3 linked regions of the Orrella dioscoreae genome follow. Each later gene encodes a partner of the first gene's protein in a complex. Links are inferred from orthologs where the notes say so. Each region holds a gene or a part of one and is shown on either strand. Other genes may lie near its edges.

Evidence for each region. Proteins that work in one complex are often made in the same cells at the same time.
Region 2: secY (region 1) and secG share a complex: the UniProt entries of both Escherichia coli proteins name them as parts of the sec protein translocase complex. The link is inferred for Orrella dioscoreae from one-to-one orthologs.
Region 3: the proteins of secY (region 1) and secA are in contact, whole or in part, in a crystal structure (PDB 3DIN), measured with the Thermotoga maritima proteins. The link is inferred for Orrella dioscoreae from one-to-one orthologs. Residues at the interface, in WP_004081795.1 of Thermotoga maritima: Glu108, Gly109, Glu110, Glu111, Ala236, Glu237, Arg238, Arg239, Ile240, Thr241, Ile242, Gln243, Tyr244, Ala245, Arg246, Arg247, Val248, Thr249, Gly250, Arg251, Arg252, Val253, Tyr254, Gly256, Ala257, Ser258, Thr259, Tyr260, Leu261, Pro262; in WP_004082002.1 of Thermotoga maritima: Glu261, Ala262, Arg263, Lys300, Ala301, Arg302, Thr303, Ile304, Ile305, Leu323, Tyr324, Asp325, Pro326, Val329, Ser330, Tyr333, Ile336, Lys340, Phe345, Val349, Glu363, Phe364, Tyr374, Ser375, Gly376, Gly377, Glu393, Ile395, Thr482, Ser483.

The regions. Positions count from the first base shown.
Region 1 is NZ_LT907988.1:63,706-67,855, reverse strand. Bases 806-3,653 are described here. They hold secY (preprotein translocase subunit SecY), read left to right. Parts: upstream 806-1,490; coding sequence 1,491-2,816; downstream 2,817-3,653. Other genes in these bases: rpsK (30S ribosomal protein S11), read left to right, coding at 3,620-3,653; rpsM (30S ribosomal protein S13), read left to right, coding at 3,239-3,604; rpmJ (50S ribosomal protein L36), read left to right, coding at 3,078-3,191; infA (translation initiation factor IF-1), read left to right, coding at 2,826-3,044; rplO (50S ribosomal protein L15), read left to right, coding at 1,035-1,475. In the rest of the region: rplR (50S ribosomal protein L18), read left to right, coding at 1-302; more of rpsE, read left to right, coding at 318-805; more of rpsK, read left to right, coding at 3,654-4,021; rpsD (30S ribosomal protein S4), read left to right, coding at 4,033-4,150. UniProt on the Escherichia coli protein: The central subunit of the protein translocation channel SecYEG. Consists of two halves formed by TMs 1-5 and 6-10.
Region 2 is NZ_LT907988.1:1,362,563-1,366,548, forward strand. What follows is about bases 828-3,511. They hold secG (preprotein translocase subunit SecG), read left to right. Parts: upstream 828-1,779; coding sequence 1,780-2,244; downstream 2,245-3,511. Other genes in these bases: ODI_RS06320 (NAD(P)H-quinone oxidoreductase), read left to right, coding at 828-830; tpiA (triose-phosphate isomerase), read left to right, coding at 990-1,760; ODI_RS06340 (GntR family transcriptional regulator), read right to left, coding at 2,649-3,332; ODI_RS06345 (aldehyde dehydrogenase), read left to right, coding at 3,483-3,511. In the rest of the region: more of ODI_RS06320, read left to right, coding at 1-827; more of ODI_RS06345, read left to right, coding at 3,512-3,986. UniProt on the Escherichia coli protein: Subunit of the protein translocation channel SecYEG. Overexpression of some hybrid proteins has been thought to jam the protein secretion apparatus resulting in cell death; while this may be true it also results in FtsH-mediated degradation of SecY.
Region 3 is NZ_LT907988.1:1,036,086-1,040,669, reverse strand. The notes cover bases 476-3,757. They hold secA (preprotein translocase subunit SecA), read right to left. Parts: upstream 3,409-3,757; coding sequence 676-3,408; downstream 476-675. Other genes in these bases: ODI_RS04720 (M23 family metallopeptidase), read right to left, coding at 3,505-3,757; ODI_RS04730 (SDR family NAD(P)-dependent oxidoreductase), read right to left, coding at 476-519. In the rest of the region: more of ODI_RS04730, read right to left, coding at 1-475; more of ODI_RS04720, read right to left, coding at 3,758-4,500. UniProt on the Escherichia coli protein: Required for protein export, interacts with the SecYEG preprotein conducting channel.

The sequences.
Region 1 (4,150 bases):
GCGTGCATCGCCTCACGGTTTTCCGCACGAATCAGCACATCTACGCGAACATCATCTCGCCGGAAGGCGACCGCGTGCTGGTCAGCGCTTCCACGGTGGAAACCGAAGTGCGTCAGCAACTGGCAGGCGAAACCGGCAAGGGCGGCAACGTCGCTGCCGCAACGCTGGTGGGCAAGCGCGTGGCCGAAAAGGCCAAGGCTGCTGGCATCGAGCTGGTTGCCTTCGACCGCTCCGGCTTTCGTTACCATGGCCGCGTCAAGGCGCTGGCCGATGCCGCGCGTGAAGCCGGCCTGAAGTTCTAAGCGAGGAGTTGTCAAATGGCTAAGATGCAAGGCAGGAATGCCCCGGAACAACCCGATGACGGCCTTCGCGAAAAAATGATCGCGGTCAACCGCGTGAGCAAAGTCGTCAAGGGTGGTCGCACCATGAGCTTTGCCGCGCTGACCGTGGTGGGCGATGGCGATGGCCGTATCGGCATGGGCAAGGGCAAGGCGCGTGAAGTGCCGGTCGCTGTCCAGAAGGCAATGGAACAGGCCCGCCGCGGCCAGTTCAAGGTTGCCCTGAAGAACGGCACGCTGCACCACACCGTCGTCGGCAAGCACGGCGCCTCGACCGTCCTGATTTCGCCTGCTGCGGAAGGTACCGGCATCATCGCCGGCGGCCCGATGCGCGCGATTTTCGACGTGATGGGCGTCCGTAACGTGGTTGCCAAGAGCCTGGGCTCGAGCAATCCCTACAACCTGGTCCGCGCCACGCTCAACGGCCTGCGCGCTTCGCTGACGCCGGCTGAAGTTGCCGCCAAGCGTGGCAAGACCGTCGAAGAGATCCTGGGGTAAGCCATGGCTCAGAAACAGATCAAAGTCACGCTGGTGCGCTCGGTCATCGGCACCAAGCAAGACCACCGCGATACGGTTCGCGGCCTGGGCCTGCGTCGCGTCAACAGCACCAAGGTGCTGGTCGACTCGCCGGAAGTGCGCGGGATGATCCGCAAGGTGGATTATCTCGTCACGGTTTCGGACGTCTAAGGAATCAAGATGTCGGATATTCAACTCAACAACATCAAGCCCGCCGAAGGCGCGAAGCACGCCAAGCGTCGCGTCGGCCGCGGCATCGGCTCCGGCCTGGGCAAGACTGCCGGTCGTGGCCACAAGGGCCAGAAGTCGCGTTCGGGCGGCTTCCACAAGGTCGGTTTCGAAGGCGGTCAAATGCCGCTGCAGCGTCGCCTGCCCAAGCGTGGCTTCAAGCCGCTGGGTCAGCACCTGTACGCGGAAGTCCGTCTGTCCGATCTGGAAGCCCTGCCCGTCGACGACATCGACGTGCAAGTGCTGAAGCAGGCAGGCGTGGTCGGCCAGGCCGTTCGCTATGCCAAGGTCATCAAGTCTGGTGAGCTGTCGCGCAAGGTTGCCCTCAAGGGTCTGACCGCGACGGCAGGTGCCCGCGCCGCGATCGAAGCGGCCGGCGGTTCGCTGGCTTGATTGGCGGGGTGACGAGTGGCTAACGCGCAGGCACTGGGCAAGACTGGCGCACGTTACGGCGATCTGAAGCGCCGTCTCGTGTTCCTGTTGCTCGCGCTGGTTGTCTACCGGCTGGGTACGCACATACCTGTTCCGGGCATCAACCCCGACGCGCTGGCGGACCTGTTCCGCCAGAACGAAGGCGGCATCCTGGGCTTGTTCAACATGTTCTCGGGCGGCGCCCTGTCGCGCTTCTCCATCTTCGCACTGGGGATCATGCCGTACATCTCGGCATCGATCATCATGCAGCTGGCGTCGGTCATCGTGCCCTCGCTGGAAGCGCTGAAGAAGGAAGGCGAGGCTGGCCGCCGCAAGATCACCCAGTACACGCGCTATGGCACGGTTGCCCTGGCGCTGGTGCAGGCAGTGGGTATCTCGGTGGCGCTCGAGTCGCAGCCGGGCCTGGTGATTGATCCTGGCATGCTGTTTCGCGTGACCACCATCGTGACGCTGGTGACCGGCACGATGTTCGTGATGTGGCTCGGTGAGCAGATCACGGAACGCGGCCTGGGCAATGGCATCTCGATCCTGATCTTCGCCGGTATCGTCGCGGGCTTGCCCACGGCGTTGGCGGGTCTGCTGGAACTGGTCAGTACTGATTCGATGTCCGTCGTGTCGGCACTGTTCATCGTGGCGCTGGTGGCGCTGGTGACGGCCTTCGTCGTGTTCGTCGAGCGCGGTCAGCGCAAGATCACGGTGAACTACGCCAAGCGCCAGGTGGGCAACAAGGTCTATGGCGGCCAAAGCTCGCACCTGCCGCTCAAGCTGAACATGGCCGGGGTGATTCCGCCGATCTTCGCATCGTCGATCATTCTGTTCCCTGCCACGATCACGAGCTGGTTCTCGAACAACGAGAGCATGCGTTGGCTGGGTGATCTGGCCGCCGCACTGGCACCGCGTCAGCCGCTGTACATCACGCTGTATTCCGCCGCGATCATCTTCTTCTGCTTCTTCTATACGGCCCTGGTGTTCAACAGCCGCGAAACCGCAGATAACCTGAAGAAGAGTGGTGCGTTCGTCCCTGGGATCCGTCCTGGCGACCAGACCGCGCGCTTCATCGACAAGATCCTGATGCGCCTGACCCTGGCTGGTGCGCTGTACATCACGCTGGTGTGCCTGCTGCCGGAATTCCTGGTGATGCGCTGGAATGTGCCGTTCTACTTCGGTGGTACGTCGCTGCTGATTATTGTGGTGGTCACCATGGATTTCATGGCGCAGGTTCAGGCCTACATGATGTCCCACCAATACGATTCCCTGCTCAAGAAGGCAAACTTCAAGGGCGGAAATCTGCCGATGCGGTAAGCGAAGAGAATGGCAAAGGACGACGTCATACAAATGCAGGGCGAGGTTCTCGAGAACCTTCCCAACGCGACTTTCCGCGTCAAGCTTGAGAATGGCCACGTAGTGCTGGGCCACATCTCCGGCAAGATGCGTATGCATTACATCCGGATCCTGCCGGGTGACAAGGTCACAGTGGAGCTCACGCCCTATGACCTGTCGCGAGCCAGGATCGTCTTCCGCTCCAAGTAATCGAGCGGTTTGCGGAAATAACAGGAGTCAACCATGAAAGTAATGGCATCGGTGAAGCGGATTTGCCGTAATTGCAAAGTCATCAAACGTCACGGCGTCGTGCGCATCATCTGCACCGACCCGCGTCACAAGCAGCGCCAGGGCTAACCCCGAGGGTTAGCGACTAGCGCAACGGATTTATTCAAGGAACAGTCATGGCCCGTATTGCTGGCATCAACATTCCGCCGCAACAGCACGCCGAGATCGGCTTGACCGCCATTTTCGGTATCGGTCGCACGCGCGCTCGCAAAATCTGCGAATCCGCTGGTGTGCCGCTGAACAAGAAAGTGAAGGATCTGACCGACGCAGAGCTCGAGCGCATTCGCGAACACGTCGGTGTGTTCACCGTCGAGGGCGATCTGCGCCGCGAAGTCCAGCTGTCGATCAAGCGCCTGATCGACCTGGGCAGCTACCGCGGAATGCGCCACAAGCGTGGCCTGCCGGTGCGCGGCCAGCGTACCCGCACGAACGCTCGTACCCGCAAGGGCCCGCGTCGCGCCGCTGCGTCTCTGAAGAAATAATCGAGGAACTAGAACATGGCGAAAGCTTCCAACAGCGGCGCCTCCCGCGTGCGCAAAAAGGTCAAGAAGAATGTGTCGGACGGCATCGCGCACGTTCACGCTTCCTTCAACAACACCATCATCACCATCACCGACCGCCAGGGCAACGCTCTGTCGTGGGCAACGTCGGGTGGCGCAGGCTTCAAGGGCTCGCGCAAATCCACCCCGTTCGCCGCGCAGGTTGCCGCGGAAACCGCTGGCCGCGTCGCGCTGGAATACGGCATCAAGACGCTGGAAGTGCGCATCAAGGGACCCGGCCCCGGCCGTGAGTCGTCCGTGCGCGCGCTGAATGCGCTGGGCATCAAGATCTCGAGCATCGCCGACATCACGCCCGTGCCGCATAACGGCTGCCGTCCGCCGAAGCGTCGTCGTATCTAAAGGGAACCGCAATGGCTCGTTATACTGGACCCAAATGCAAGCTCTCGCGCCGCGAGGGTACCGATCTGTTCCTGAAGAGCGCCCGCCGCTCGCTGGACTCCAAGTGCAAGCTGGATTCCAAGCCCGGCC
Region 2 (3,986 bases), 1.3 Mb from region 1 along the record:
ACTATCCGCCGCCTGCGGGCGCGTCGGACCTGCCCGGCCTGGAAGTCGCGGGCGAGATCGTGGCGGGTGACGCCGAGGCCGGCGGCTTTGCCGTGGGCGACCAGGTTTGCGCGCTGGTCACGGGCGGCGGCTATGCCGAGTATTGCGTGGCCCCCGCCGTGCAATGCCTGCCGATTCCGAAGGGGCTGTCGCTGGTCGAGGCCGCGGGCCTGCCGGAAACCTATTTCACCGTGTGGAGCAACGTGTTCCAGCGCGGCCGCCTGTCGGGCGAGGAAACGCTGCTGGTGCATGGCGGCGCCAGCGGCATCGGCACCACGGCCATTCAGCTGGCCCGTGCGCTGGGCCACCAGGTGTATGCCACCGTGGGCAGCGACGAGCGCGTGCGCGCGGTGCAGGCGCTGGGCGCCACCCTGGGCATCAACTACAAGACCCAGGATTACGCGGCGGTCGTGAAGGAGGCCACCGGCGGACGCGGCGTGGACGTGATCCTGGACATGGTCGCCGGCGACTACATCGCCCGCAACCTGACCTGCCTGGCCGACGACGGCCGGATCGTGATCATCGCGGTGCTGGGCGGCATCAAGGCCAATTTCGACGCGGGGCAGGTGTTGCGCCGACGCCTGACCATCACGGGATCGACGCTGCGTGCACGCCCGGTGGAGTTCAAGGCGGGCATTGCGCAGGCCCTGCGCGAGCATGTCTGGCCCTTGCTGGAGCGCGGCACCGTCAAGCCCGTCATCCACACGACCCTGCCGCTGGAAAAAGCGGCCGACGGGCATGCGCTGATGGAGTCGGGCGACCTGATCGGCAAGGTCATCCTGACCAACTGAGCAGCCCTTACGGGTGCCGGCAGGTGAAAAGGGGCGGGTCAGCCGCCTGGCACGGTTGTGCCGGGCGCACCACGCCTGGGCGGGTCTGCCCTAAAAACCGGCGTAACAGGATACAATGCTGGGTTTATCCCCGTTCCCCCTTTTTAGATTCCCCGCCGCATGAATGCAGATGTGAATCCCCGTCAGGCCTCGTCCATCACGCGCCAGCGCCTCGTGCTGGGCAACTGGAAGATGCATGGCAACCAGGCCGACAACGCCACGTTGCTCTCGGCCCTGGCCCAGGGTGTGCAGGCAGGCGGCACCGAAGTGGGGGTCTGCGTGCCCTTCCCGTATCTGGCGCAGGCCCAGCAGGCCCTGTCCGGCTCGACCGTGAGCTGGGGCGCGCAAGACGTCAGCGCCCAGGAGCAGGGCGCTTTCACCGGGGAAGTCAGCGGCGCCATGCTGACTGATTTCGCCTGCCGTTGGGTGCTGGTGGGCCACTCCGAGCGCCGCAGCCTGCATGCGGAAACCGATGCCCAGGTGGCCGACAAGGCCAAGGCGGCGCTGGCTGCCGGCCTGACGCCGGTCGTGTGCGTGGGCGAAACCCTGGCCGAGCGCGAAGCCGACGACACGCTGGCCGTCATTGCCCGCCAACTGGCGCCCGTGCTGGCATTGGGCGCGCCCGCCGTGTCGCGCATGGTGCTGGCCTATGAGCCCGTCTGGGCCATCGGCACCGGCCGCACCGCCTCGCCCGAACAGGCGCAGGACGTGCACGCGGCCATCCGCCAGTCCCTCGAACAACTTGGCGCGGGCGGTGTCCGCGTCCTTTACGGCGGCAGCGTCAAGGCAGCCAGCGCGGCCAGCCTCTTCGCCATGCCCGACATCGACGGTGGCCTGGTGGGCGGCGCCTCGCTGGTCGCCGACGAATTCCTGCGCATCGCCGCAGCCTAAGTTTCCGGAGTCTTTTGCAATGTCCATGATGCTTTCCGTCCTGCTTGCCGTGCAGGTCATTTCCTCGCTGACCATCATCGTTCTCGTGCTGCTGCAGCAGGGCAAGGGCGCCGACATGGGCTCGTCCTTCGGCAGCGGCTCGGCCGGCAGCCTGTTCGGCGCCAGCGGCGCGGCCAACTTCCTGTCGCGCTCCACCAAGTGGGCCGCCGTGGTCTTCTTCGCCACCACCGCCGGCCTGGCTTACCTGGGCCACAACACCGGCAGCCGCACCGGCACGGGCGGCGGCGTCATGCAGGACTACCAGGACCGTTCGGTTCCCACGCTGCCTGGCCAGACCGCGCCGGCCTCGCCGGAAGGCGCCAGCTCGGTGCCGCAAGCGCCTGCCGCCCCGCAGGCGCCCGCCCCGGGCGTGCCCGCCGCGCCCCAGCAGCAGCCGGCCCCGGCCGCCGAGGTGCCTGCAGCACCGGCCCAGCCCGCCCAGTGATAGGTGATGCCAGGCATTCGTGATAGAATGCTTGGCTTTTCTGCCTAGGCCGAACTCCTCAAACGGCCCATGCAAGGCGGAAAGAGTGACTGAACCCAAGCGCAAACGTGCTTGGGATGGCAGTCAGGCAGTACCCCAAGCCGACGTGGTGAAATTGGTAGACACGCTATCTTGAGGGGGTAGTGGCGAAAGCTGTGCGAGTTCGAGTCTCGCCGTCGGCACCAGACAAGCAAGTCCGCAAGCAAAAAAAGCCCATGTTCTCGAACGAGACATGGGCTTTTTGCTTTGCATGCCAATCATGCATCCGTGGTCAGGACCGTGAAGTCGAACAAGGCCTGCGGAGATGCCTGCAGGACCCGCTCGGCGACGGTGGCCTCGGGCTGCCGGAAGGTCTCGCGCCAGCCTCAGCGCGTCAGGTACTTCTCTTCATAGATGTCCCGCGCCCGCCCCATGTGCGCCACCGACAGGGCGTCCAGCGCCGCGCGGTTGCCGGTGCGCACGGCGTCCACCATGGCCTGGTGCTCGCGGCAAGCCTGTTCCAGCGCGCCGGCGTCGGCGACGCCATAGGCGCGCACGGGAAAGCTCAGCCAGTCGTGCAGGCGGATGGACTCGGCCAGATAGAGGTTGTCGCACAGGCCGTAGAACTCGCGGTGGAACGCCATGTTGCTGCGGTGGATGGCGATCAGCTCGCCCGAGGCCGCTGCCCGCGTATGCTCGAGGCAGGCTGCCTCGACCGACGCCAGGCGTTCCGGCGCCACGGGAAACTCGATCATCTCGATGGCCGTGTGATGCAGCACGCGGCGCATGTGATACAGGTCTTCCAGCTCCTGCTTGTTGAAGCGGCGGATCTGCGCGCCCAGGTGGGGCGGCTTGACCACGACGCCCAGGCGCTGCAGCTCGGCCAACGCGGCGCGCACCACGTGGCGCTTGGCCGCGTAGTCTTCCATCAGATGGTCTTCGATCAGGCGGGTGCGGGGCAGGATGCGCGCGCGGATGATGTCGGTCTCGATCGCCTCCATGACCTTAGCGACCTGCTCGGGAAGCTTGGCTTCGGAGAGGATGAGCGAGGAAAAACTGCTGAGGCTCATGATGGGCGCAATTCGCTGCCGTGCCGCCGGCCAGGCGGCCTGGCGAGGAATCTTATTGATAGTTTCATTGCCAAGATTGGCGACAACGTGCTTGTTGTTTTGGCTCCGCGCAGTCCCTAGACTTTTCTGCGCTGAACAACAAGGACAAGCATGAACGCTTCAAGCACACCAAAGGACATCATCAGTATCGATCCCGCCAACGGCCAGGAGATCGGACGCGTGGCGATCACCACGCCGGCGGAACTCGACGCCACCGTTGCACGCGCCTGGCAGGCGTTCAAGGAATCGGGCTGGAAAGCGCTGCTGCCGCATCGCCGCGCGCTGGTGCTCCACGCGATCGCCGATCGTATCATGGCCGAAAAAGAGGCCCTGGCCCAGCTGCAGATGCGCGATAACGGCAAGCCGATCGCCGAGTGCCGCGGCATGGTCGAATCCGCCATCGGCACCTTCCGCTATTACGCTGGTGTCTGCGAGACCCTGGAAACCGACGTGACGCCGCCGCGCGGCGACTACGTGTCGTTCACCGTGCTCGAGCCCTTTGGCGTGGTCGCCGCCATCACGCCCTGGAACTCGCCCATCATGAACGATGCCACCAAGGTGGCGCCGGCCCTGGCCGCGGGGAACGCGGTCATCCTGAAACCTTCCGAGGATTCA
Region 3 (4,584 bases), 970 kb from region 1 along the record:
GGCCAGCTGCACGCAGCTCACGCCCACGCCGCCGCTCGCGCCCAGGATCAGCACCTTCTCGCCGGCCTGCACCTGGCCGATCGTCTGCATCATGCGCAGCGCCGTGCCATAGGCCACCGGCAGCGCCGCGGCCTGCTCATAGCTCACGCCTTCGGGAATGCGGATCAACTGGTGCGCGCGCGCCTTGCAGCGCTCGGCCAGGCCGCCCGGCACCGTCTCGCCCATCAGGCCGCCCTCGACGCGGTTGATCGGATCGACCAGCACGCGGTCGCCCACCTTCCAGTCCGTCACGCCCGGGCCGACCTCGATGACCTCGCCGGCCACGTCCAGGCCGATCACGATCGGGAAAGGCAGGTTGATGCCGGGCATGCCGCGGCGGGTGAACACGTCGTGGTAGTTCAGCGACGAGGCCTTCACGGCCAGCACGACATCGCCTTCGCCGGCGATGGGATCGGGAAAATCAAGTTCAAGCTTCAACTTTTCGTTGTCGCCATGTTCACGCAAGACTATCGCTTTCATCGGAGTCCGTCCTGGTTGTCGAAATCTGGGGAAAATTCCCGCGCCGCGCAGGGTGTCGCGGCAGGCGGGTGATGGCGGATGGGGCGTCTGCCCCATCCGGGCACCGGACGTTCCGTCAGGCCATGCCTGCCCGGAGACGTCCAGCCGCGCCGGCCGTCAGACCAGCTTGCCGTGGCACTGCTTGTACTTCTTGCCGCTGCCGCAAGGGCACGGATCGTTGCGGCCCACCTTGGGCACCGCGCCCGCCGGCATCTGCTCGCCGGACGTCGCCGCGGCGGCCAGCGCCTCGTCGTAGTCCGAGTGATGGAACTGCACGTTCTGCACTTGCGGCTGGGCGGCTTGCGCCTCGGCCTCGTCGACCTGCTCGGCCGACTGGATGCGCACCGTCATCAGCACGCGCACCACGTCGTTGCGCACGCGGTCCAGCATGTTCGAGAAAAGCTCGAAGGCTTCGCGCTTGTATTCCTGCTTGGGATTCTTCTGCGCATAGCCGCGCAGGTGGATGCCCTGGCGCAAATGATCCAGCGCGGCCAGGTGCTCACGCCATTGCGTGTCCAGCGACTGCAGCAGGATCGAGCGTTCGAACTGGCTCCACGAGGCCTCGCCCACGCGCTCGACCTTGGCCTGATAGGCCTCGTCCGCCGCCTTGGCGACACGCTCCAGGATCTCGTCGTCGGTCAGGTTCGGCTCCTGCTCCAGCATCGTGGCCAGCGGGAACTCGAGGTGCCAGTCGGCTTCCAGCGCCTTCTGCAACGCGGCGGCGTCCCACTGTTCCTCGACCGAGTTGGCGGGAATGTACAGGCGCACCAGCTCTTCGAAGGTGGCGGCGCGCAGGCCGGCAACCACCTCGCCCACCTGCTCGGCTTCCAGCACTTCATTGCGCTGCGAGTACAGCACCTTGCGCTGGTCGTTGGCGACGTCGTCGTATTCCAGCAATTGCTTGCGGATGTCGAAGTTGCGGCCTTCCACCTTGCGCTGCGCGGTCTCGATGGAGCGCGACACCATGCCGGCCTCGATCGGCTCGCCTTCGGGCAGCTTCAGTCGCTCCATGATGGCGCGCACGCGATCGCCCGCGAAGATGCGCATCAGCGAATCTTCCAGCGACAGGTAGAAGCGCGAGGAACCGGGGTCGCCCTGGCGGCCGGCACGGCCGCGCAGCTGGTTGTCGATGCGGCGCGATTCATGGCGCTCGGTGCCGATGATGCGCAGGCCGCCGGCGGCCTTGACCTGCTCGTTCAGCGGCTTCCAGTCGGCGCGCAGTTGCTCGATGCGCGCATCGCGCTGCGCATCGTCCAGCGAGGCGTCGGCGCGGATCAGCGCGGTCTGCTTTTCCAGGCTGCCGCCCAGCACGATGTCGGTGCCGCGGCCGGCCATGTTGGTGGCGATGGTGATGCGGCCGGGCTTGCCGGCCTCGGCCACGATCTCGGCTTCGCGGGCGTGCTGCTTGGCGTTGAGCACCTCGTGCGGCAGCTTGGCGCCATTCAGCAGGCCCGACAGCAGCTCGGAGTTCTCGATGCTGGTGGTGCCGACCAGCACCGGCTGGCCCCGCTCGTGGCAGTCACGGATGTCGGCCAGGATGGCGTTGTACTTCTCTTCGTTGGTCTTGAAGACCTGGTCGTTCTGGTCCTTGCGAACCATCGGCCGGTTGGTCGGGACGATGACCGTCTCCAGGGTGTAGATCTCCTGGAATTCGTAGGCTTCGGTATCGGCCGTGCCGGTCATGCCGCCCAGCTTCTCGTACATCCGGAAGTAGTTCTGGAACGTGATCGAGGCCAGCGTCTGGTTTTCGTTCTGGATGCGGGCGCCTTCCTTGGCTTCCACGGCCTGGTGCAGGCCATCGGACCAGCGGCGGCCCGACATCAGGCGGCCGGTGAATTCGTCGACGATCACCACCTCGCCGTCCTGCACCACATAGTGCTGGTCGCGATGGAACAGGTTGTGGGCGCGCAGGGCGGCCATCAGGTGATGCATCAGCGTGATGTGGCGCGGGTCGTACAGCGACTCGCCGTCTGGCAGCAGGCCCAGCTTGGACAGCGCCTCTTCGGCGTGCTCGTGGCCGGCTTCCGACAGGTAGACCTGGTGGCTCTTTTCATCCACCCAGAAATCGCCTTCGGGTTCCGGCTCCTGCGGCTTGGGCTCGGTCGCCATGCGCGTGAGCATCTTGGGCACCGCGTTCATGCGCTGGTAGAGCTCGGTGTGGTCTTCCGCCTGGCCCGAGATGATCAGCGGCGTGCGGGCCTCGTCGATCAGGATCGAGTCCACTTCGTCGACGATCGCGTACACCAGCTTGCGCTGGCGGCGGTCCTCGACGCGGTATTCCATGTTGTCGCGCAGGTAGTCGAAGCCGAATTCGTTGTTGGTGCCGTAGGTGATGTCGGCGGCGTAGGCGGCCTTCTTTTCCTCGTTGGGCTGCTGCGGCACGACGACGCCGGTGCTCAGGCCCAGGAAGCCATACAGGCGGCCCATCGACTCGGCGTCGCGGCGCGCCAGGTAATCGTTGACCGTCACCACGTGCACGCCGCGCCCCGCCAGGGCGTTCAGGTACACGGGCAGCGTCGCCATCAGCGTCTTGCCTTCGCCCGTGCGCATTTCGGCGATCCGGCCCGAATGCAGCACGATGCCGCCGATGATCTGCACGTCGAAGTGGCGCATGCCGAAGACCCGCTTGCTGGCCTCGCGCACGACGGCAAAGGCCTCGGGCAGCAGGTCGTCCAGCTTGGCGCCTTCGGCCAGCCGCTTGCGGAACACGTCGGTCTGGGCACGCAGCTCGTCATCGGACAGCGCCTGGAACTTGGGCTCCAGCGCATTGACTTGCGAGACTTGCCGGCGGAACTGCTTGAGCAACCGGTCATTGCGGCTGCCGACGAGTTTTTTGATCAGAGAAAGCATGCGTGTGTCGCCCGCGCTCGGCCATGCTCGCAAGGAGCGGCAGCCAGGCAGATTCGTGTAGGTTGACGGCAATAGGCCGCAGGATAACGAGGCAGTTTAACGCACCTGGGTAGCAGGCGTTGCCCGCCCGCCCTCGGCGCTGGCCAGCGCCGGCGGCGTGGTGCCCTTGCTGTCGAGGAACAGCTTGGGATCCAGCGGCTGCCCGGCCAGGCGCACCTCGAAATGCAGGTGCGGGCCGGTGGAGCGGCCCGACGAACCCACCAGGGCCACATGCTGGCCCCGTTCGACCAGGTCGCCCTGCTTGACCAGCAGGCGCTGGGCATGCGCATAGCGGGTCAGCAAACCGCCGCCATGATCGATCTCGACCATGTTGCCGTAACCGCTCTGGTATTTGGCCTCGATCACGACGCCGCCCGAGGCGGCGACGATGGGCGTGCCGGGCGGCGCGGCGAAATCCAGCCCTTCGTGCATGGAGTACTGCCCGGTGACCGGGTTGCGCCGCCAGCCATAGGAGGAGCTCAGGTAGGGATAGTCGCGCACGGGCATGGCGTTGGGTACGCGGGCCTGGTCGCCGGTGCGGCGCGTCAGCGCCAGGTCCAGCATGGACAGGCTGTCGGTCTGTACCGACAGTTGGGCCTGCAGTTCATCCAGTTGGCGGCCCAGTTCCTCGGCGCTGGCCAGCTGGCGGCCGTCGCCGTGCTCGGTGAACAGCTCGTCCATGGCGCCCACTGCCTGCGGGATGGGGCCCATCTGGCTGTCCGGCGCCAGGACCTCCGGGTCGGTATAGGCCACGCCGGCGGACTTGGCCACCCGCTTGCTCAGGCCCTCGACGCCCACCACGCGCGCCTGCAACGCGCCGACCTTGGCGGCCAGCAGGTTGACGTTCTCACGGACGAAGGACGCTTCACGGGCGGCATGCTCGCCATCGGGGAGGGAAACCTGCAGGGTGGGCGCCGGGACCTGGGGGGCCAGGGCGTAACGCTGCAGCAAGGCGCCGAAAGCGATGGCAGCCAGCAACACGCCCGTTCCCAGCGCGGCCAGGCGCGCGCCTTTGACAGTCGAATATCCGGCCTGCCCCTTGCGGGCATGCATAATGACGATTCTCAACTCAGTGCATCCTATTCGAGCCGGCATGAACCCAGCCGCGAACCGCCGTAAGCGCCCCACCTCGCAACC